One region of the Priestia sp. TGN 0903 genome, then DNA from elsewhere that is predicted to be linked to it. Evidence: predicted binding sites of a transcription regulator. Region 1 holds the regulator's gene; each other region holds the start of a gene.
The links. Region 1 encodes Rex, which represses fermentation and respiration genes when NADH is low (regulators of the CRP and FNR family bind a similar motif). Its sites were predicted from a motif close to TTGTGAAATATTTCACAA; they were not measured.

Region 1 (5,139 bases):
CTAACTTTACAGTACTTCTTCGACATATATACATAAAAACCTTTTAAAGGAGTATAGAAGATTGGAAAAACGTTATTGGTATGTTATCCTCACCTACATCCTTATGCAGTTTTCAGGAGTTGTTGGTATACCGCTGTTAAAATTAACAGGAATGTTTGATAACTATCCAGTTCGAACAGCGAATGTCATGCTTTTGACTTATTGGACTATCATTAGCTTTATCCTTGGTTTACTTATTGTCTTACTGCTGCTGCGCCGTGACATGTCCATGCGTATAGAACATGCTGGAAAAACGATTGCTGTTGTCTGGTCAGTCCTTGGGGTGTTTCTCGCTATGGCTGGTCAAGCTGTAGCAGGTATGATTGAGCACGCTCTTGGCATTACCCAAGTATCTGAAAACACACAAAATATTGTTAATCTTGTTAAAGCAACGCCGTTCCTTATTGTCGTTACGTCTGTTATTGGACCAATACTAGAAGAGATTATTTTCCGAAAGATTATTTTTGGTTCTCTTCACAAACGATACAATTTCTTTATCTCTGCATTTATTAGTTCCCTTATTTTCGCTGCGGTACACTGGGATTTTAAACATTTACTTGTGTATACAGCTATGGGATTTGTATTTGCATTCCTTTATGCAAGGACGAGACTAATTGTTGTACCTATTATTGCTCATGTTTTGATGAATACAATCGTTATTTTATCTCAAACTATTTTTGCAGATAAAATTATAGAAATGCAAAAACAAGCAGAACAAATGCAGTTCATTTTTGGAGGCATGTTTTTATGAAGAATATCCCTTTAACACGAGGGTTTATTTATATTATTATGGGGATTTTATTCACCTACTTGGCAATTCAAAATGCCCAGGAAACCGTCTGGAATTTCCCCACAATCTTATTTGCACTCGTAGCCGCATTCGATTTCAGGTTTGCGGTTCGCATCTTTATCTTGCACTACAAAATTAAAAAATTGCAGCAGCAATATAAAAATCAAGATGATTCATCCAAATAAAAAAACCACTGTTTCAGTGGTTTTTTTACATACTAACATCTTCTCTTTCTTGCTCTGCCCTTGCCTTTAACACTTTGCGATACGAAATGCGGGAAATAATGATGCTGATTTCATACAAAATTAAGAGCGGCACTGTCACCATCATGTGCGAGAGCAATTCCGGTGGTGTAATAAGTGCGGCAATAACTAGCAGTACGAAATAGGCATATTTTCGAATTTGAGATAAAAACATAGGCGTTATAATTCCTAAACGCGTCAAAAACATAACGACGACAGGAAGCTGAAACAACAAGCCAAAAGGCAGTGTGAGCTGCATTAAAAAAGAAAAGTATTCATTAATGCCAATCACTTGGTTTACATTCAGCTCATCAGAAACGCGCGTCATAAAATCAACGACAAATGGAAACAACACAAAATAAGAAAAAGAGACACCGCCGATAAAGAGAAAAATGGAAACAGGAATATATCCAAGCGTTACCTTACGCTCTTTTTCATATAAACCAGGACTAATAAATGCCCAAAGTTGATACAGTGCAACAGGAGCTGCAAGTACACAGCCGATAATAACAGCAAATTGCATATAAATCTTAACTGGATCTGTTAACCGAAATGCATTCATCGTTAAATTCTTTGCCTCATCAGCATGCTGTAAATAGACAATAACCTTATCCGCTATAAAAAAGCCGCCAATTGTGGCAATCACAAAGAAAAATAAAACAATTAAAATGCGTTTTCGCAGCTCTCCTATATGATCATATATTGACATTTCTTGTTCGGTCATACTATGATCACCCTTTTACTCTTTGTCATCTACTTGACGCTGTTTATCTTTTTCACGATCTTCTGATGCACCGCTAGCGGCATGCTTAAACTCTCTAAGCGTTTGGCCCACTGATCTTCCTAGCTCCGGTAACCGTTTCGGTCCAAAAATAAGCAGTGCTACAATCGCAATAATAATCCAACTGCCTGCTCCAATCCCCATATTCCCACTCTCCTTATTAATTTAGACTTAAGGAAATCGTAACACAGTCCGCCTTATTCAACAGGATAATTTTTCAAAAAGTAGACGAGCGACTGTAATTCTACAGCAAGATCAATATGATGGAGTCGAATCTCATCCGGTACGTTTAAGCGTGCAGGAGTAAAGTTTAAAATTCCTTTAATTCCGCAACTCACTAAACGATCAGTAATTTGCTGAGCAACAGTGGCAGGAACGGTTAGAATCGCTACTGAGATGTCATCACTCATATAATCTTCCAATTGGTCAAGATGATAGACCGGCACGTCGCCTACTTTCGTACCGACTTTATCTTCTATCACATCAAAAGCGCACTCAATTTTGGTGTTATTATTTTTAATAAAATTATAATTTAAAAAGGCCGTTCCTAGATTCCCTACGCCAATCAGTGCTACTTTCGTTACTTCATCTTGGTCTAACGTTTTACGGAAAAATGTAAGTAAATAATTCACATTGTAGCCGTATCCCTTTTTTCCTAATGCACCAAAGTAAGAAAAGTCCCGACGAATAGTAGCAGAATCCACTTTCACTGCCTCACTTAACTCCGCTGACGACACACGCTGTTTACCAGAAGCATGCAAATTTTTCAAAAAACGATAATAAAGCGGCAATCGTTTAGCCGTTGCTTGTGGTATTTTTAATTGTTCAGTGTTCACGTTGTACCCCCTCAGTTCATGTATGTCATTACTAACATTTTCAAGTCATATTGCATTACCTTTCACAAAGCATCAACCGCTTTGAGGTAGCGCTTCCAATTCTCTCTCTTTTCTCTTGTTTTATATATACTCCGCTTCACACCTCGACGGCTTTTGTCTATTCAGCACTCCTTAAAGTCGGTATGTAGAACGAAGCAATTAGCCCTTCAAAGGATCGGTTTGTTAGTCATGACGGATTTTTTTACATCCATCATAGATAAGTTCAGAGATGCACTTATCTCTTATTTTAACATAGTATCCTGTATAAAATGTGCAGGTAAAATCATTTTATTTCATGAATCAAAACATTCGCTTCATCATTTGTCCTTGTCCCTCTACAAATTACAAACGCTTGTAGGAAGAACTTGTAGTTAAAAATATGTTAAAATACACTATGGATATACTACTAGAGGTGAAAAAATGATTATTCTACAATTGAACGGTATTACAAAATACTATGGGGCAGAACCCATTTTATCGAATATAAAGTTAGAAGTACAATCAAAAGACCGCATTGCCCTAGTGGGACGAAACGGTGCTGGTAAATCAACTTTATTAAAAATTATTGCTGAGCAGCTTTCCTATGACAGCGGAGAAATTATTAAACCTAAGGGTGTTTCCATTGATTATATGGGACAAGATACAGTTCTTGAGTCAACACTCTCCATATGGGAAGAAATGATGACTGTCTTTGCTCCATTAAAGAAGATGGAAAAAGAATTACGTACGCTTGAAACGAAGATGGGTGATCCAGACATTTTTAATGATTCAGTTCAATACGAAAAACTAACCAAAGAGTATGATCAGCTTCAAGTAACGTTTAAAGATTTAGGCGGCTATCAATATGAAGCGGATACACGATCTATTCTTCACGGTTTCCGTTTTTCAAACTTTGACTACAGCACCCCTATTTCCTCCTTAAGCGGTGGACAAAAAACGCGCCTGGCTCTTGCAAAACTGCTTTTAACAAAGCCTGATTTGCTTATTCTGGATGAGCCTACCAACCACTTAGATATTGAAACTTTAGCATGGCTGGAACAGTTTCTGCAAGGGTATGAAGGAGCTATTTTAATCGTTTCACATGATCGTTACTTCCTTGATAAAGTCGTAAATCAAGTGTATGAAGTCGTACAAAAAACAACGGTGAAGTACACGGGCAACTACTCTAAATACCTTGTACAAAAAGCAGAGCGATATGAAAAAGAGTTGCGTCAGTACGAAAAGCAGCAAGATGAAGTCGCAAAGCTGAATGATTTTATTCAGCGAAACATCGCCCGCGCATCGACTACAAAACGTGCGCAAAGCAGACGTAAACAGCTCGATCGAATGGAGTTAATAAATCGACCTAACGAAGGCGAAAAATCAGCTAGTTTTTCGTTTGAAATTGAACGTCAAAGCGGAAATGAAGTCTTAAATCTGGAAGATGTGTCTATCGGATATGATGAACACAACTATGTCGTCCAAGAGGCAAACCTTCGCATTAAAAAAGGGGAAAGCCTTGCGTTGGTTGGTCCTAATGGCGTGGGGAAATCAACTTTATTAAAAGGCATTGTGGATAAACTCAGCTTCAAGACTGGGACCATTTCCTTTGGCTCAAATGTAATGGTTGGTTATTACGACCAAGAGCAAGCCAATTTAACGTCTAATAAAACCGTTTTAAATGAACTTTGGGATGACTACCCAGCCAAACCTGAAAAAGAAATCCGTACAGCGCTTGGAAATTTTCTGTTTTCAGGTGATGATGTACTGAAAATCGTTTCCACGCTCAGCGGTGGTGAAAAAGCACGTTTGGCTCTTGCGAAGCTTATGCTTCAAAAAGCTAACTTCTTAATTTTGGATGAACCTACTAACCATCTTGATTTAGATAGCAAACAAGTACTCGAGAATGCGTTAATTGATTACCCAGGGACTCTATTATTTGTTTCACATGACCGTTATTTTATTAATCGTATTGCCAATAAAATAGCAGAGCTATCTCCTGAAGGAGTAGAAGAATTTCTTGGAGATTATGACTATTATGTAGAAAAGAAAGCAGAAATAGAGGAAATCAAAGAATTAGAAAATATAAAAGCAAACGAAGAACGTACGGTAAAAGTAGATAAACAGTCCTATAAACAAGATAAAGAACAAAAGAAATTGATGAGACAGCGAACGCGCCGCATTGAAGAAATTGAAACTGAAGTAAACAAATTAGAAGCCGCCCAAGCGGCGAATGAAGAACTTCTTTGTGACCCTGAAATTTATCAAAATCACGAAGAAGTATCAAGATTAAACGGTGAAAATGAAAAAATTTCTTCACAGTTATCCACATTAATGGAAGAGTGGGAAGAATTACAGCTGCTTCTAGAAGAGTAGCCTATATTTTTGCGTATCTATTCATCCTATTTACTTGTTCATGCGCTTAAGAGCAAG
Region 2 (5,139 bases), on a different contig from region 1:
GCTGTTGCTCACTTAACGGACCTTGGCCATAAGAATATCGGGTTCGTTGGAAAAGCTGTAAGCGGAGTCGAGCACCGTCTGTCTCTGTTTTATCAGTATGTACCGTCAGCAAACGCAAAGTTTGTGAAAGAAGATATGAATAACTCAGATGAACTATATCAGTTTATAAATGAGCTAGCTCATCATCCAGAGCCCCCAACTGCGCTTATTTGTGCTACGGATTACATTGCTCTGAAAGTGATACACTGTGCGTGGCAAAACGGACTTCACGTTCCAGCGGATTTGTCTGTTATAGGGTTTGATGATATTACAGAAGCTAGTGAAGCGCAACCTCCGCTAACAACCATCCGTCAACCGATGGAAAAAATGGCTGAAAAAGCAGTAAACCTCTTACTTCAGCAAATTCAGGATCAGCAAGAAATAGATCAGGTACAGTATAAAATGGCACCTGTATTAGTAGAGCGTGAGACCACAAAACGTATGAATTGATAAGGAATGTATATACTATTCCTGAAAGTGTGAGACAAAAAGTCCACACTTTTTTGCATTAACCATTGCGTCCACTTCCCTCTTTCTTATACACTGTATGCTGTAGGGGAAAAAACCAAGCTTTAATATGTTTGGAGCGATTTGATGACACAACAAAAATTAGATAAATATGAAATTATGGACGTTAGCTTACTAGCAGGTAAAATTATGTTAGAAAGCGGAGCAGAAACGTATCGAGTAGAAGACACAATGATGCGGATTGCAGCGTCTTACGGTATAAAAAAATCCCACAGCTATGTGACGCCAACAGGGATTATGTTTTCACTTGAAACGAAAGAACCGACGAAAACGAAGTTAATTCGTATTTCCGAACGAACGACCGATTTAAAAAAAGTAACTATGGTAAATAGCGTCTCAAGAACCATCAGTCAAGGAAACATCTCCTTGGAGGAAGCGTATGAAATGCTACAAGAAATTGAAGCAACGAACGTAGCTTTTCCACTATGGGTTCAACTTGCAGCTGCATCCATTTCTAGCGGATGCTTTTTAATCATGTTTCAAGGTTTATGGACGGACTTTATTCCAGCGATGTTTTCAGGAGGTCTCGGATTTTTAACCGTGGTGTATTTCCACCGTCTTATTCCGATTCGCTTTTTTGCTGAGTTTACCGCTTCGTTAGTTATTGGACTTTTATCAGCTCTTTTAGTCGCTTCAGGACTAGGAACGCAAATTGATAAAATTATTATTGGATCCGTTATGCCTCTCGTTCCTGGGTTATCGATTACCAATGCAGTGCGAGATTTAATGGCGGGACATTTACTGTCTGGATTATCAAAAGGAGCAGAAGCGTTTCTGACGGCATTTGCTATTGGTGCAGGTATTGCCATTGTATTTACGCTTCTATAGAAGGGAGGCATCATATGCATATCGTAGAGCAGATAATTACAAGTTTTATTGCTTCAGCAGCGTTTGGGATCATTTTTAATGTTCCACGTGAATCATTATTAAAAAGTGGCTTTGTCGGAATGATTGGCTGGCTCATTTACTATTTGCTAACGTTCTATGGTGTAGATGAAATTCCAAGCACTGTAGCATCGGCCTTTTTTATTGCTATTATTAGTCAAATTTACGCAAAAATTTATCGTACGCCGATCATTATTTTCACCGTAGCAGGTATTATTCCGCTCGTTCCAGGGGGAACAGCATACGATGCCATGCGTAACTTTGTAGAAAATAATTATAATGAAGCGATTAGTCTTGCAGCAAAAGCCTTTATGATTTCAGGTTCAATTGCCATTGGTATTGTATTTTCTGAAGTCATTAACCAAATCATTCGTCAATCTAAATTAAATGCGAAAGCAAAATATCGACCGTAGAGAAGCAAGCTCAAATCAGAGCGTGCTTTTTTTATGAAAAAATAAAGAGATCCTTCCCTTTTTTGTCACAAGAAAGTCACGTTTTAGTCTAAAAACGTTCAAAAAATGTACGTGCACAGCTAAAAAAATAGACTATACTATGTAAATAGAAAGAGAGACATTACATATGTTTGTGAAATGTTGAGCATATTTCTCGAATTGTTATGCTCAATGTTTCACAATATAAGTAAAAGATGCTCAGAAATGAGCAAAGTATCTATGGAAATGATGAATGTTCTTATATATGAAAGGAGAAAGAAGATGGATACAGTCATACTATCACGTATTCAATTTGCATCAACGACGCTGTTTCATTTTATCTTTGTACCGCTGTCTATCGGCCTTGTCTTTTTAGTAGCGATCATGGAAACGATGTACGTAGTAAAAAAAGATGAACAGTATAAAAAGATGGCAAAGTTTTGGGGGCACTTATTCCTGATTAACTTTGCTGTCGGAGTCGTAACAGGTATTTTACAAGAATTTCAGTTTGGCATGAACTGGTCAGAGTACTCAAGATTTGTAGGAGATGTATTCGGTGCGCCGCTCGCTATTGAAGCACTGCTCGCGTTTTTTATGGAGTCCACTTTCCTTGGACTGTGGATTTTCGGGTGGGATCGTTTGCCTAAATGGCTGCACTGTCTATGTATTTGGCTTGTTAGTCTAGGTACTATCTTTTCAGCGTTCTTTATTTTAACGGCTAATTCTTTTATGCAGCATCCGGTCGGAATGGAGCTAAATAATGGCCGTTTAGAAATGAATGACTTCTTTAAATTGTTAACGAACGGTCAGCTGTGGGTCGAATTCCCTCATACAATTTTAGGTTCGTTTGCAACAGGCGCCTTTTTTATCACGGGTGTCAGCGCTGTTATGCTCTTGAAGAAAAAACATGTGGCTTTTGCTAAAAAATCATTTCAAGTTGCTATCCTTGTAGGGCTAGTTTCAGGTGTAGGAATTGCACTATCTGGGCATGAACAGGCCGGATATTTAGTTAAAACACAGCCGATGAAAATGGCCGCAAGTGAAGGATTATGGGAAAACAGCGGAAGTCCAGGTGCTTGGACAGTAACAGCAAATATTCACCCTGATGAAAAGAAAAATACGAGTGAAATCAAAATACCTTACTTATTAAGCTTCTTATCATACGGTAAGTTTTCAGGCTCCGTTCCTGGAATGAATGAGCTGCAGCAGCAGTATACGGCGAAATATGGAGAAGGAAATTATATTCCACCCGTTCGAACAACGTTTTGGAGTTTCCGCATTATGGCTGGTCTAGGTGGCGTATTATGTGCATTAGGCATTTGGGGTACGTACTTGCTTTCTCGTAAAAAACTTCAAGAAAGCAAACTATTTTTACGTATTATGACGATTGCCATCGCCTTTCCGTTCCTTGGAAGCTCAGCAGGTTGGATTATGACAGAGATTGGCCGTCAGCCTTGGGTTGTATTTGGCTATATGAAAACCGAAGATGCCGTGTCTCCTGGTGTAACAGCAGGTGAATTGCTATTTTCTATTATCTCGTTTTCGTTCTTTTACTTAATTTTAGCTGTGATTATGGTGTTCTTGTTCGTTAAAGAAATTAAAAAAGGTCCAGATCACGATCACGAAGCACATACAAAAGTAACATCAACTGATCCGTTTACAAAGGAGGGATACAATGTTTTCTCTTAATGAATTCTGGTATTTGCTAGTATCCATTCTGTTTGTTGGTTTTATCTTTTTAGAAGGCTTTGATTTTGGGATTGGAATGGTGTCTCGCTTTTTAGGAAGAAACGACTTAGAGCGACGAGCTTTTATTAATACAATCGGTCCTTTTTGGGATGCAAATGAAGTTTGGTTAATTTCAGCAATCGGTGCTATGTTTGCCGCTTTTCCAAACTGGTATGCAACGCTATTAAGCGGGTCATATGTTCTTTTTGTTCTTCTGTTGCTTTCGCTTATCGGACGCGGTGTAGCATTTGAATTTCGAGGAAAAGTTGAAAAACAAGCGTGGAAAAATGCGTGGGATTGGGTTATCTTCTTTGGAAGTCTTTTTCCACCGCTCATTTTCGGCATCTTATTTTCAGCACTAATGAAAGGATTGCCTGTTGAGCGCAACATGCAAATGAATGCCGGCTTTTCGGATATTGTGAATCTATATACCATAACGGGCGGCGTGACGCTAACGATGCTTTGCTTATGGCACGGACTTATTTTTGCGACGATCCGTACGATGGATGACATTAGAGATCGTTCACGAAAAGTGGCCATGAAGCTTTTGCCTGTTAATGCCTTGCTGCTTCTTATTTTTTCAGGCATGACGTTTTTTGAAACAAATTTATTCAGCAATCATAGCCGCTTGATGCTATACACATTTTTTATCGGTATTTTCGTGTATTTACTAGCAGGATTTTTCCTTACACGGAAAAAAGACGGATGGGCCTTTGCTATGTCTGGCTTAATTTTAATTTTATCAATTTCCTCTATATTTGCAGGATTGTTTCCAACCGTTTTGGTTAGTTCAGTCAATGAAAGCTATAGTTTAACGATTCATAATGCAGCATCAGGGAATTATTCCTTGAAAATTATGTCTTACGCTGCTATTGCGTTACTGCCTTTTGTGTTAGGTTATCAAATTTGGAGCTACTACGTTTTTAGAAAACGTGTAGATCATAAGGAGCATATGGAGTACTAATGGGTAGAAATTTAATGGTTTACAACGGAATAAAAATGGTTCTTGCCGTGTTAATAGGGCTTATTACTATTCAAAGTGTAGCCATTATTTTTCAAGCTAAGTGGCTTGCCGAAGTAATTACTGCTCTTTTTCATGGTGAAAGTTTAACTTCGCAGACAAAAGCAATCGGATTGTTTTTGTCTGCCTTTATGATTCGTCAGATCGTAAGTTTTATAGTGAAAAAAACAGCATATCAATTTGGAGTCAAAACGACTCAGGAACTTCGTTTGACGGTCATGAAAAGCATTTTTGCACTCGGACCGCGCTTTACCAAAAATGAAGGGACAGGAAACTTGGTGACGCTCATCACCACAGGCCTACAGAAGCTTCGCGCTTATCTTGAGCTGTTTTTGCCTAAACTGGCCGCCATCAGCGTTACACCTTGGCTAGTGCTCGCTTTCGTTTGGTATCAAGATCGGCTTTCAGGCATTATTTTGCTTGTAACTATGCCAATTTTAATTTTATTTATGATTTTACTTGGACTGGCTGCCCAGAAAAAAATAGATAGCCAATGGGAGACGTATC
Region 3 (5,139 bases), on a different contig from region 1:
ATCGTCGATAGATTCTATCCGCTGTCAGAGGCAGCTGCAGCTTGCGAACGATTAGATAAAGGAAAACAATTTGGCAATATAGGTTTACTTATTTCAGAATAAAAAAATCCCCGGCGCTAACTGGGGACTTTTTTATATAATCAAACGTTTGTTTAAATGAAAGAAACAAGGTAATAACAGGATTTTTAGCAGTTTTTTATCATAACCACCAAGCCAATAAAAAGGTAACAAATCCTCCTAGTATCAAAAATCCCATGCTGTATTTGAGCGTGTATTTAAACAGTTCACCCTCTTTTCCGGCTAAACCTACTGCTCCAGCAGCGACAGCAATTGATTGAGGAGAAAGCATTTTAGCCATCACGCCGCCGGCAGTATTAGCCGCTACGAGAATAATTGGCAAGACATTAATTTGCTGAGCAGTAGTTAGCTGCAAGTTGCCGAACAGCGCATTATTCGATACGACAGACCCCGTTAGAAATACGCCAATCCAGCCAAGAAATGGAGATAAAAATGGAAAATAAGCAGCTGATGTAGCGAGTGCCAATCCAAGTGTAGAGGACTGTCCTGAATAATTTGAAATAAAAGCAAAAGCAATGACCATCATAATCGTCATAATAGGTCTTGATAGTTCTTTTACGGTTTCCAAAAGAGTGGTCCATGCCACTTTTGCCGATACGTTAAGCAAGAAAACTGAAAGGATACAAGCGATAAGAATTGCCGTACCTGTTGCTGCAAATAAGTCTATTTTTAAGACAGCAGCGTAAGGCGTAGGATCTTTTACTAAAGGCGCTGCTTTAATTACGTGATTGTGTAAAAATGGGACGTTAATAAGCAGGTTCAGATGTTCAAGCGCCGTTTTGACAAAAGAAATGCTCCAAGCCGTAACGAGTATCGTTAATAGAATAAAAGGAGACCAAGCCTTTAAAATTTGTTTTGGTGACAGGCTGAAGCTTTTAGCTGCTGCCGGGCTTGTTCTTTTAATATAAAAAGCAAGAGCAAGCAAACTCACAATAGAAGATGTGATATTTGGAAGTTCAGGGCCGATGTATGTAACAGTTAAATACTGCGTCAGTGCATAGGAAATGGCTGTGATGCTCGTTGCTTTCCATACGTCTTTTAATCCTTTTATCCCATCCATAATAAAGACCAGTAAAAAAGGGATAAGAAAAGAAATAATCGGAAGCTGCGTGCCAAGAAAATGAGCAATTTCTTTTGGATCAATGCCAGATACTTGTCCTGCGACAATGACAGGAATCCCCATGGCGCCAAAAGCTCCTGAAGCTGTATTAGCAATTAAGCATAGCGCCGCTGCTTTTAACGGTTTGAATCCAAGTCCAACTAGAAGCGCTGCTGTAATGGCAATTGGAGCTCCAAATCCTGCTGCTCCTTCTAAAAAAGCATTAAAGGAAAAAGCAACAAGCAGCATTTGCAAGCGGGGGTCATCGGTTATTGAAATAATAGATTGCCTAATGGTAGTAAACTGTCCGCTTTTGACAGTTAGCTTGTATAAGAACACCGCGCCGATAATAATATAGCTGATGGGCCAAAGTGCATACAAAAACCCATAGCCTGTGGCTCCTAAGACCATTGAGGCAGGCATATCATAAAAATAAATAGCAATAATCATAGAAAGAAGTACCGTAATACCAGCAGCAATGTGTCCTTTTAATTTCAAAAGAGTTAAAGCAATAAAGAAAAAGATGATGGGGATGAGTGCAATTAGTGCAGAAAGCCAAATATTATTTAACGGATTATATACTTGAGTCCACGTCATATTCATACACCTCTACTACATATTTAAAACAAGGGAGCGGGGGAGTCCCCCGCAAAAATCTTTTGATGTTACACAAAAGCTCTGTCGCGAGTTTGCTTAAGAATGCTAGCAGAGTGCTCGAGCTGCTGCTGTTCGTGAGGAGTTAAATTCAATTCAATAATTTGGCGCACGCCGTTTTTATTAATGATAGCCGGCACGCCGATATACACATCAGAAATACCGTATTGTCCTTCTAATAAAGCAGATACCGTTAAAATAGAATTTTCATCATCTAAAATAGCCTTGGTTATGCGTACAAGTCCCATCGCAATTCCGTAATAAGTCGCTCCTTTTCGATTAATAATATGGTAAGCCGCATCGCGTGTTTGTTCGAATAGATGCTGCATATCCGGCTCTTTTTCAATAGCAGCAGTATTGATAAAATGTTCGAGCTTCACACCGCCAATTTGCGCGTGGCTCCAAACAGGAAATTCCGTATCTCCATGTTCCCCCATAATATAAGCGTGGACGTTGCGAGAATCTACTTCGAAATAGTCGCTTAACAAGTAGCGGAAGCGAGCTGTGTCAAGAATCGTTCCTGAACCAATTACTCGTTCGTTTGGTAATCCTGATACTTTTTGTGTAACGTGTGCGAGAATATCAACTGGATTTGTTGCCACTAAAATGATGCCGTCAAATCCGCTGTTCATAATATCTTTTACAATGCATTCAAAAATTTTAACGTTTTTTTCAACTAGATCTAAGCGCGTTTCCCCTGGAGCTTGATTAGCGCCCGCTGTAATAACTACTAAATCAGCATCAGCGCAGTCTTTATAATCTCCAGCCCAGATTTTCATCGGTGTGGCAAATGGCATTCCATGATTGATATCGCGTGCTTCGCCTTCTGCTTTTTCTTTGTTCATATCGATTAACACTAATTCATTGGCAATACCTTGATTCACCATTGAAAAAGCGTAGCTTGAGCCAACAAAACCAGTTCCGATAACGGCAACTTTTCGTGTCTTTGGTGTAAATTGTGTTTTCATTTGTATCATCCTTTGAATTTTATTTTGTGATATTTTTCACAATGTTAGTGTAACAAGAATAAATACCCTCGGCTGTGATAAAAATCACACCCTTAAAAAAATAGTAAACAATTTTACAGGGCGATTTAAAAAAGGGTTCTTCTACATGAAGTGCCACATTTAGAAAGATCTTAAACGTTTAAAGTGTTGAGTAAAGGCAACTTGTTTTGCAGAAAGCTAAAGAGTTTAACATTCTCTATTTGTATGTTAACAGCCAATAATGTTTCTATAGACCCACACGAAATCCATTTGTTACACTAAGTTTGCTTATTTTGAATAAAGGAGTGGAAGGGATGGAGAACTACTATGAGCAAGCCCAAAAAGGCGCTTGGGTTAGTATCTTATCATATATCTTTTTATCAGCATGTAAACTTATTATTGCGGGTGTCACCGCTTCCTCTGCTTTAAAAGCCGACGGTCTTAATAATGTTACAGATATTATTGCATCAATTGCCGTCTTAGTCGGCTTAAAAATCTCTAAAAAACCTCGCGATAATGATCATCCCTATGGACATTCCAGAGCGGAACATATCTCTTCACTTATTGCTTCTTTTATCATGATGGTCATCGGACTAGAAGTATTGGTCGACGCGGGTCAGTCATTATTTATGGACAAATCTGAAGCGCCTAATTTACTGGCTGCTTGGGTAGGTCTTGGAGCGGCTGCTGTTATGGGTGGTGTCTACCGGTATAATATTAAGCTTGCTAAAAAACTTGATAGCCAGTCTTTATATGCGGTTGCTAAAGATAATTTGTCTGATGCACTTGTGAGTATAGGGGCTGTTGTGGGAATTTTCGGCTCACAATTCGGCCTGCCCTGGCTGGACGTGGTAGCTGCTTTTGCTGTGGGAATTATTATTTGTAAAACAGCCATCGAGATTTTTAAAGAAGCGGCTCACTCCTTAACGGACGGATTTGATGAAGAAAAGTTAGGGCACTACAAAGAAAGCATTGGGCTTGTAGAAGGTGTAAAAGAAGTAGAAGATGTGAAAGCGCGCAAGCTTGGTAATCAAGTCGTGATTGATGTAACTGTTAAAGTAGATCCCTATTTAAATGTTATTAAAAGCCATGAAATTGCTGATCAAATTGAACATATGATGAACGATGAGCATCAGATTAAAGATACGCTTGTTCATATTGAACCTGATGCATACGAAAAGCAAAAATAAAACCAGCACGTTCTTTCGTTATGAAAGGATGGGCTGGTTTTATTTTTGGAGAAATTTGAAATAAATCACAAAAACTTCTTCAAAAATGAAAATGAAAAGCCGTTATTAGTAATATAAAGATTTTTGTAGAAGGGTGAGGGAATGAAGAGGTTAAGTGCAAAGCTCGTAGTATTTTTTAGTATTTTTATAGCTATTTTATTATTAGTTGTTTCAGGGGCTGTTTATCAATTTACCAAAACACAAATAGAAAAAGATGTAGAGATTCAGTCTCAAAGTCAAGTGAAAGAGTTAAAAGAAACGATTCATACGTACTTAGACATGTATAGTCGTTCTTTGCTGACGTACAGTGAGAACGATGTAATCGTTAATTTTGTTAAGCAGGAAGGAAATGAAACAAATCAAGAGAAAAATCCTTATTTTACATGGAATACGGTTCAAAAAGAGTTTACGCAGTTTAAAGAAAAATATCCGAACCTGGCACTTGAATACATAGGCACAAAAAATAAAGGAATGTATTCTGTTCCTAAGCAAGAGTACGGATCAGGTTATGACCCGACTTCAAGAGTTTGGTACAAACAAGCAGTGGCATTACCTGATCAAGTAATTTATACGGATCCATATGAAGATGCAGCAACAAAAAAGACGGTTGTGACGATTGCAAAGGCTATTTTAGATCCAGATACTAAAAAGGTGCTGGGTGTTATAGCTACTGATTTAGACTTAGATGCATTAAAAAACATTGTAGGTAAGGCAGAAGTAAATCACGGTGGGTATGCATTTTTATTTGATCAAAATGGCACAGCGCTCGTCCATCCAACAGAATCTGGAAAAAATTTAATGAATCAGCCATTTATGAAAAAAATGTACGAAGCAGACCGAAATAGAGATTTCATGAAGTATACCTTTCAAGGTGAAGAGAGAGTGATGGCATATGATACTCTCGAAGGAACGAATTGGAAGATAGGAAATGCCTTTATTTATAATGAAATGCTCTCAAGCGCTCATCATTTACTGACTGTTATTGTCTGGATTGCGTTAATTGGCATCTTATTATCAGTGGTGTTAACCATCTTTTTCTCAAGAATCATTACTAATCCAATTCGCCGCTTGAAAAACGAAGTAGCCAAAGTAA
Region 4 (5,139 bases), on a different contig from region 1:
TTTGTGCCATTCCCATGACACCATTTGAAAATTCAACCAGTTCTCCAGCCATGACATTGTCGAGGCCATGAGCACGTGCGATACCATCCCCAACTTGGATAACAGTACCTACATCACTCACTTTAATCTCAGACTGATAGTTTTCAATTTGCTGCTTGATCAGCGCACTAATTTCTTCAGCTTTGATGCTCATGAATTTCACCCCTATCTACGATCTGTGTGCAAGAAGTCCTCGGTGGATCGTTTCTAATTTGCTGCTAATGCTGCCATCATAGATACGATTACCAATGCGAAGCTTCACGCCGCCGATTAGGCTTTTATCTACTACATTTGAAATATTTAACGTATGTTTTCCAACTTTTGAAGCAAATGATTGCGAGATTGCTCGTTTCTCATCTGCGCTTAAAGGTTTGACAGAATAAACAGTTGCGTCTGCCACGCCACGTACTTCGTTCGCTAGGAAACGATACTCTTGCACCATTTGGCTAACAATTTGAATGCGGTGACGCTCTAATAATAGAAGAACCGTATGTTGAACAGTTGGTGAAAGTTCAGCAAATGCCTCACTTACAAACTGTTTTTTTCGCTCAATTGTAATTTTTGGATGAGTTAATACATCCATTAATTCAGGTGTTTTAGCAAACACCTCTTCAACGATTTGTAGCTGGTCTTGCATTTCATCGATCATCTGTTTTTCTGTTGCTAATTGAAAAAGAGCTAGTGCATAGCGCTTGGCTACAGCTGGTTGACTCATCGTACATCCCCTACTTCTTGGATATATTCATGAATTAACTTCTCTTGATCTTGTTCAGAAAGTTCTTTTTCAATAACTTTCGACGCAATTAAAACAGATAATGAAGCAACTTGCTCACGTAACGCAGCAACTGCTTGATCTTTTTGCTGTTCGATTTCTTGTTTTGCTGCAGCTTTTAGACGCTCAGACTCTTCGCGTGCTGCCGCAATGATTTCTTCTTTTTTATCTTCTGCAGACTTTCTAGCGTTTTCCATCATTACTTGCACTTCTTGACGAGATTGCTTTAAGATTTCACGCTGCTCTTCAACAAGCTTCTTCGCTTCCTCATTTTGCTTTTCTGCTTCATCAATCTCACCGGCAATATGCTCTTCACGTTTTTTCATGATTCCCATTACAGGACCAAACGCGAATTTTTGAAGTAACGCAAGTAGGATAAGGAACATCACTAATTGGAAAAGAATATCTCCACCATTAATGCCTGCTGCTCCTAACACAAACATGTTCGACACGGCCATGTTCACTCCCTTCAGAGACTCCACATATATAATTTACTTCTTAAAGACATAAAGTAATGGCGAAGGTTCTTTTGAATGATCTTCGCCACATGTAACACATTATTATTTACCTTGTACCATGAATGCAATAACTACGGCGATAATTGGAAGCGCCTCAACTAAGGCAACCCCAACGAACATCATTGAAGTTAATGTACCACGTGCTTCTGGTTGGCGAGCTGTGCCTTCAATCGTCTTAGAAACGATAAGACCGTTACCAATACCAGCACCTAGTGCCGCTAAACCAATCGCAATTGCAGATGCTATTAAACCCATTTTATAAAGTCCTCCCTTAATATATATGATTTTGTTTAACTAAGTTTTGTTTTGTCCAAATTGGGTATTACTTGAACAAAGCTTTATAAATTAATGGTCGCTACTCACTTTGTGAGATAAATAAACCATCGTTAACATTGTGAAAATGAAGGCCTGAATTGCGCCTACAAAAATACTGAATCCTTGCCATAAAAGCATTGGGATAGCAGCTCCAATTGTACCTAGGAAGCCTGTTGTTGCTAAACCAGCTAGCAAGCTTAACAAAATTTCCCCAGCATAAATATTACCGTAAAGACGAAGGCCAAGCGTTAACGTATTGGCAAACTCCTCGATAATCTTAAGCGGGAATAAAAATGCCATTGGCTTGAAGTAATCTTTCGTGTATGCAGAGAAACCTCGCATTTTAATACCATAATAATGTGATAGTACAACTACCATAACGGCTAACGTCAGCGTAATTGCTGGATCAGCGGTTGGCGATTTCCACCATAAGTTATGGTCAATCACGATGGCGAATGGAAGACCCAACATATTTGACACAAAAATGTACATAAGTAAAGTTACACCTAGCGTCAAAAAGCGGCCACCTGTTTTCCAATCCATATTGCTATTAACGAGTCCTTTAACAAAATCTAAGACCCATTCAATAAAGTTTTGTGCACCGCTTGGCTTCATAGCAAGAGTACGAGTACATAAAACTGCAATTAAGAATACAATAACAGAAGCTACGGTAACCATAAGCAAGTTACTTTGACTAAAAGTAAGGCCTAGAAACTCTATAGTTGGTGATTCATGACCCAACTGTGTTCACCTCTCTTTCTATCTTCTACGCATATTTTGAACAACTAAATCTATGATAATGACAACATAATACGTCATTAATCCCACAACTACACTAATAATATGAAAGGTTTTTGGATAAGAGATGGTAATCACAACTGCGAGAGCAGCTGTTGCAAATCTTACAACAGTCCCAATTGAACGGGGCTTTTTCCCCTCATCCAACGCCTGTCCAAACTGCTCAAACTTTCTTACTAAGTTCCACAAATTATACAAACTCAGGGCGGTTCCTAAAATTAAACCTGCAAAAACAGCCTTATAACTTGTAAATCCCCAGCCGAGAACGTATAATGCTAACAAATACAATATGTATGAACGAAGTCTTGGAAAAACGTGCTGCAAATCCTGCATGAATTATTAATCTCCTGAAAAAAAATGGTGGACTGTCCGCAGCATCATAAAAACACCTGCTGCTAGCCCTGAAAGAAGGCCTAAAATCAAAAATAGTGGTTCGGTGTCAAGCCATTGATCAGCCCATCTTCCAGAGAATAAGCCAATTAAGACTGAACCTGCTAACTGTGATAGAATGATTGACACTAATGCCATCGCTTGCAAAGGATGACGGTTGCGATGTTTCATAAGCTCATACCCCTTTTGCAAAATTTTCTTTTTTCCGAATTCTCTATCGTTTTCATAGCTCAATATATGATAGAAAGGCAAAAAAAATTGCTAAAAAAGGTAAAAACAGCTAATAAAATACGCAGAAATATCAACGGTTTTCACAGGTTGAAAACCTTATCATTTATATTCCCTGTAAGCATACAATAGCGTATATTTAATGTCAATGTGTTTAAGCTAAAAACTTCACAATCTCTTCTTATTGTTCACATTTCTGCCACACATAAAACCTCTTCAAATGAAAACATTTAAAGAGGTTCATTCAATCGTTATTGTACTGTGTACAACCTGCTCTTGTCTATGCTTTTTCACAAATGCAAATATTTGGTACACTCCTGGTACAAGCGATTCATCAATCGTTATTTTTCGTTTTCTCATGCCTCTTTCTACATCCACGTCAACATCTAAATACGATACAAACTGTAAAGACTGCTTATCAAAAAGAGCGACGCCTAACTGATCTGCTCCTTCAGGCAAAAACAGTTCATAGCTATACGTATTTTTCTCTTTTTCCGCTGCTACTTGCAATCCCATGACACGAGGATAATCTGGAATGCTAATCATGTACATATAGGGAAGCGAAAATGTTTCACGTGAATCATTTATTTCCAAATATCCGTCATATATACCTTTATTTTTAAAACGGGGCTGCACCGATAAAGTGACAGCTATCTCTTTTGTCTGACGGGGTGGCACCGTGACGGGTAATGGAACATCCCAGTTCACTCCTTCATCCCTTTTTGGAACGTTTAAGCGATACGTTTTTGCTTTATCAGACTGGTTATCAATTTTAAAAGATAAAACTTTCTTTGATGGACGCGTAAAAATACCAAAAGATAAAGAAGATGGATAAAACAAAGATTCTGCTGTGACGGCTTTTGCTATTTGAATTCTTCCCGCTCCTTGTTCATATACGCGATACGTTTGACCGTTTAGCTGCTGCATTACTTTACTGGTGTTCATCAATGAAGCTTTGACTTGTTCAGGAGACCAGTTCGGGTGAGCTTGTAAAATCAGCGCACACGCTCCAGCTACATGGGGCGCAGCCATACTTGTCCCATGCATGCGTTCATATCCTCCAGGAACTGTACTATTAATGAAGTAACCTGGTGCGACGACGTCTGGTTTGATTCCCCAAGTAGTCGTTACAGGCCCTCTTGAACTGAAAGATGTGAGCAAGTCTTGCACCACTTGCTGGCCAGTGCGTAAGTACGGTTGTTGAGACTGAATGTGTTGGGTAATGGTGTCACCGCTTTTTTTACTTACCCATATCACGGGAATATTTACTGACTCTTTTAGTTTACTGACTATGCTTTTTTCTGTCGGGCTATATAAAATAACCGCTTTTGCTCCCGCCTGTTCAGCTTGTTTAATCTTTTTTTGAACCGCATTTCCTTCTGCTTTTAGCAAAATGACGTTACCCGACGCATGCTTTTGCTCTTTGGAATCTTCTTCATTTATTACACGCAGCGTTTGATTAAACGTCCATGGACGAGACCCTTCTACTGGCGCCATCATAATTTTTTCTTTGTTAAATCCAATTGTTAGAAATTGAACTGTTGTCGGAGAAACAGAAGCGCCAACGGAAATAGCTTTTCCCGCTGTACCCGGAGAGCCCACCGTCCATAAACCTGGACCTGAATTGCCGCTAGATGTAACCGTTACAATTCCTTTTTCAACAGCTCGATCTAACGCTAAGCTTGTTGGTAAATCAGGGCCATTCACATCATTTCCTAATGATAAATTAATAATATCTACATCATCTTGAATTGCTTTTTCAATAGCTAGAATAACACTTTCAGACGTTCCAGCTCCTCCAGGTCCAAGAGCTCGGTATGCATAGATTTCCGCTTGGGGTGCTACGCCTGTAATATTCCCATTCGCTGCAATAATACCAGCTACATGAGTACCGTGCAGAGTCGGTTCTCCTTGCTCACGAGTGGTTTCCATCGGCTCATAATCTTCATCTATTACATCGTAACCCCCTCTGTAGGTTTGTTTTAAATCAGGATGAGAATAATCAACCCCCGTATCAATAACGCCTACTTTGATCCCTTTTCCTGTTAAGCGCTGATTGTGAGTATCAAACAAGCCTCT

Region 2: a site for Rex is predicted at 2,036-2,053, ahead of ACRPLY_RS20970 (cytochrome ubiquinol oxidase subunit I). Genes of this name have one in related genera too.
Region 3: a site for Rex is predicted at 2,824-2,841, ahead of ACRPLY_RS22720 (L-lactate dehydrogenase). Genes of this name have one in related genera too.
Region 4: a site for Rex is predicted at 3,217-3,234, ahead of ACRPLY_RS20595 (AtpZ/AtpI family protein). Genes of this name have one in related genera too.

What each region holds. Positions count from the first base shown of each region.
Region 1 is NZ_JBOZGL010000021.1:3,217-8,355, reverse strand. It holds gene ACRPLY_RS26370 (CPBP family intramembrane glutamic endopeptidase) at 62-790, shown strand; gene ACRPLY_RS26365 (YdiK family protein) at 787-1,014, shown strand; gene tatC (twin-arginine translocase subunit TatC) at 1,040-1,795, opposite strand; gene tatA (twin-arginine translocase TatA/TatE family subunit) at 1,811-1,996, opposite strand; gene ACRPLY_RS26350 (redox-sensing transcriptional repressor Rex) at 2,050-2,688, opposite strand; gene ACRPLY_RS26345 (ABC-F family ATP-binding cassette domain-containing protein) at 3,148-5,082, shown strand.
Region 2 is NZ_JBOZGL010000006.1:304,048-309,186, reverse strand. It holds gene ACRPLY_RS20985 (LacI family DNA-binding transcriptional regulator) at 1-489, shown strand, start outside; gene ACRPLY_RS20980 (threonine/serine exporter family protein) at 634-1,395, shown strand; gene ACRPLY_RS20975 (threonine/serine exporter family protein) at 1,410-1,865, shown strand; gene ACRPLY_RS20970 (cytochrome ubiquinol oxidase subunit I) at 2,166-3,572, shown strand; gene cydB (cytochrome d ubiquinol oxidase subunit II) at 3,559-4,575, shown strand; gene cydD (thiol reductant ABC exporter subunit CydD) at 4,575-5,139, shown strand, end outside.
Region 3 is NZ_JBOZGL010000008.1:88,199-93,337, reverse strand. It holds gene ACRPLY_RS22730 (zinc-binding dehydrogenase) at 1-102, shown strand, start outside; gene ACRPLY_RS22725 (lactate permease LctP family transporter) at 200-1,780, opposite strand; gene ACRPLY_RS22720 (L-lactate dehydrogenase) at 1,843-2,799, opposite strand; gene ACRPLY_RS22715 (cation diffusion facilitator family transporter) at 3,132-4,007, shown strand; gene ACRPLY_RS22710 (methyl-accepting chemotaxis protein) at 4,149-5,139, shown strand, end outside.
Region 4 is NZ_JBOZGL010000006.1:221,851-226,989, forward strand. It holds gene atpA (F0F1 ATP synthase subunit alpha) at 1-193, opposite strand, end outside; gene ACRPLY_RS20570 (F0F1 ATP synthase subunit delta) at 209-754, opposite strand; gene ACRPLY_RS20575 (F0F1 ATP synthase subunit B) at 751-1,269, opposite strand; gene atpE (F0F1 ATP synthase subunit C) at 1,372-1,584, opposite strand; gene atpB (F0F1 ATP synthase subunit A) at 1,675-2,385, opposite strand; gene ACRPLY_RS20590 (ATP synthase subunit I) at 2,404-2,775, opposite strand; gene ACRPLY_RS20595 (AtpZ/AtpI family protein) at 2,782-3,003, opposite strand; gene ACRPLY_RS20600 (S8 family serine peptidase) at 3,301-5,139, opposite strand, start outside.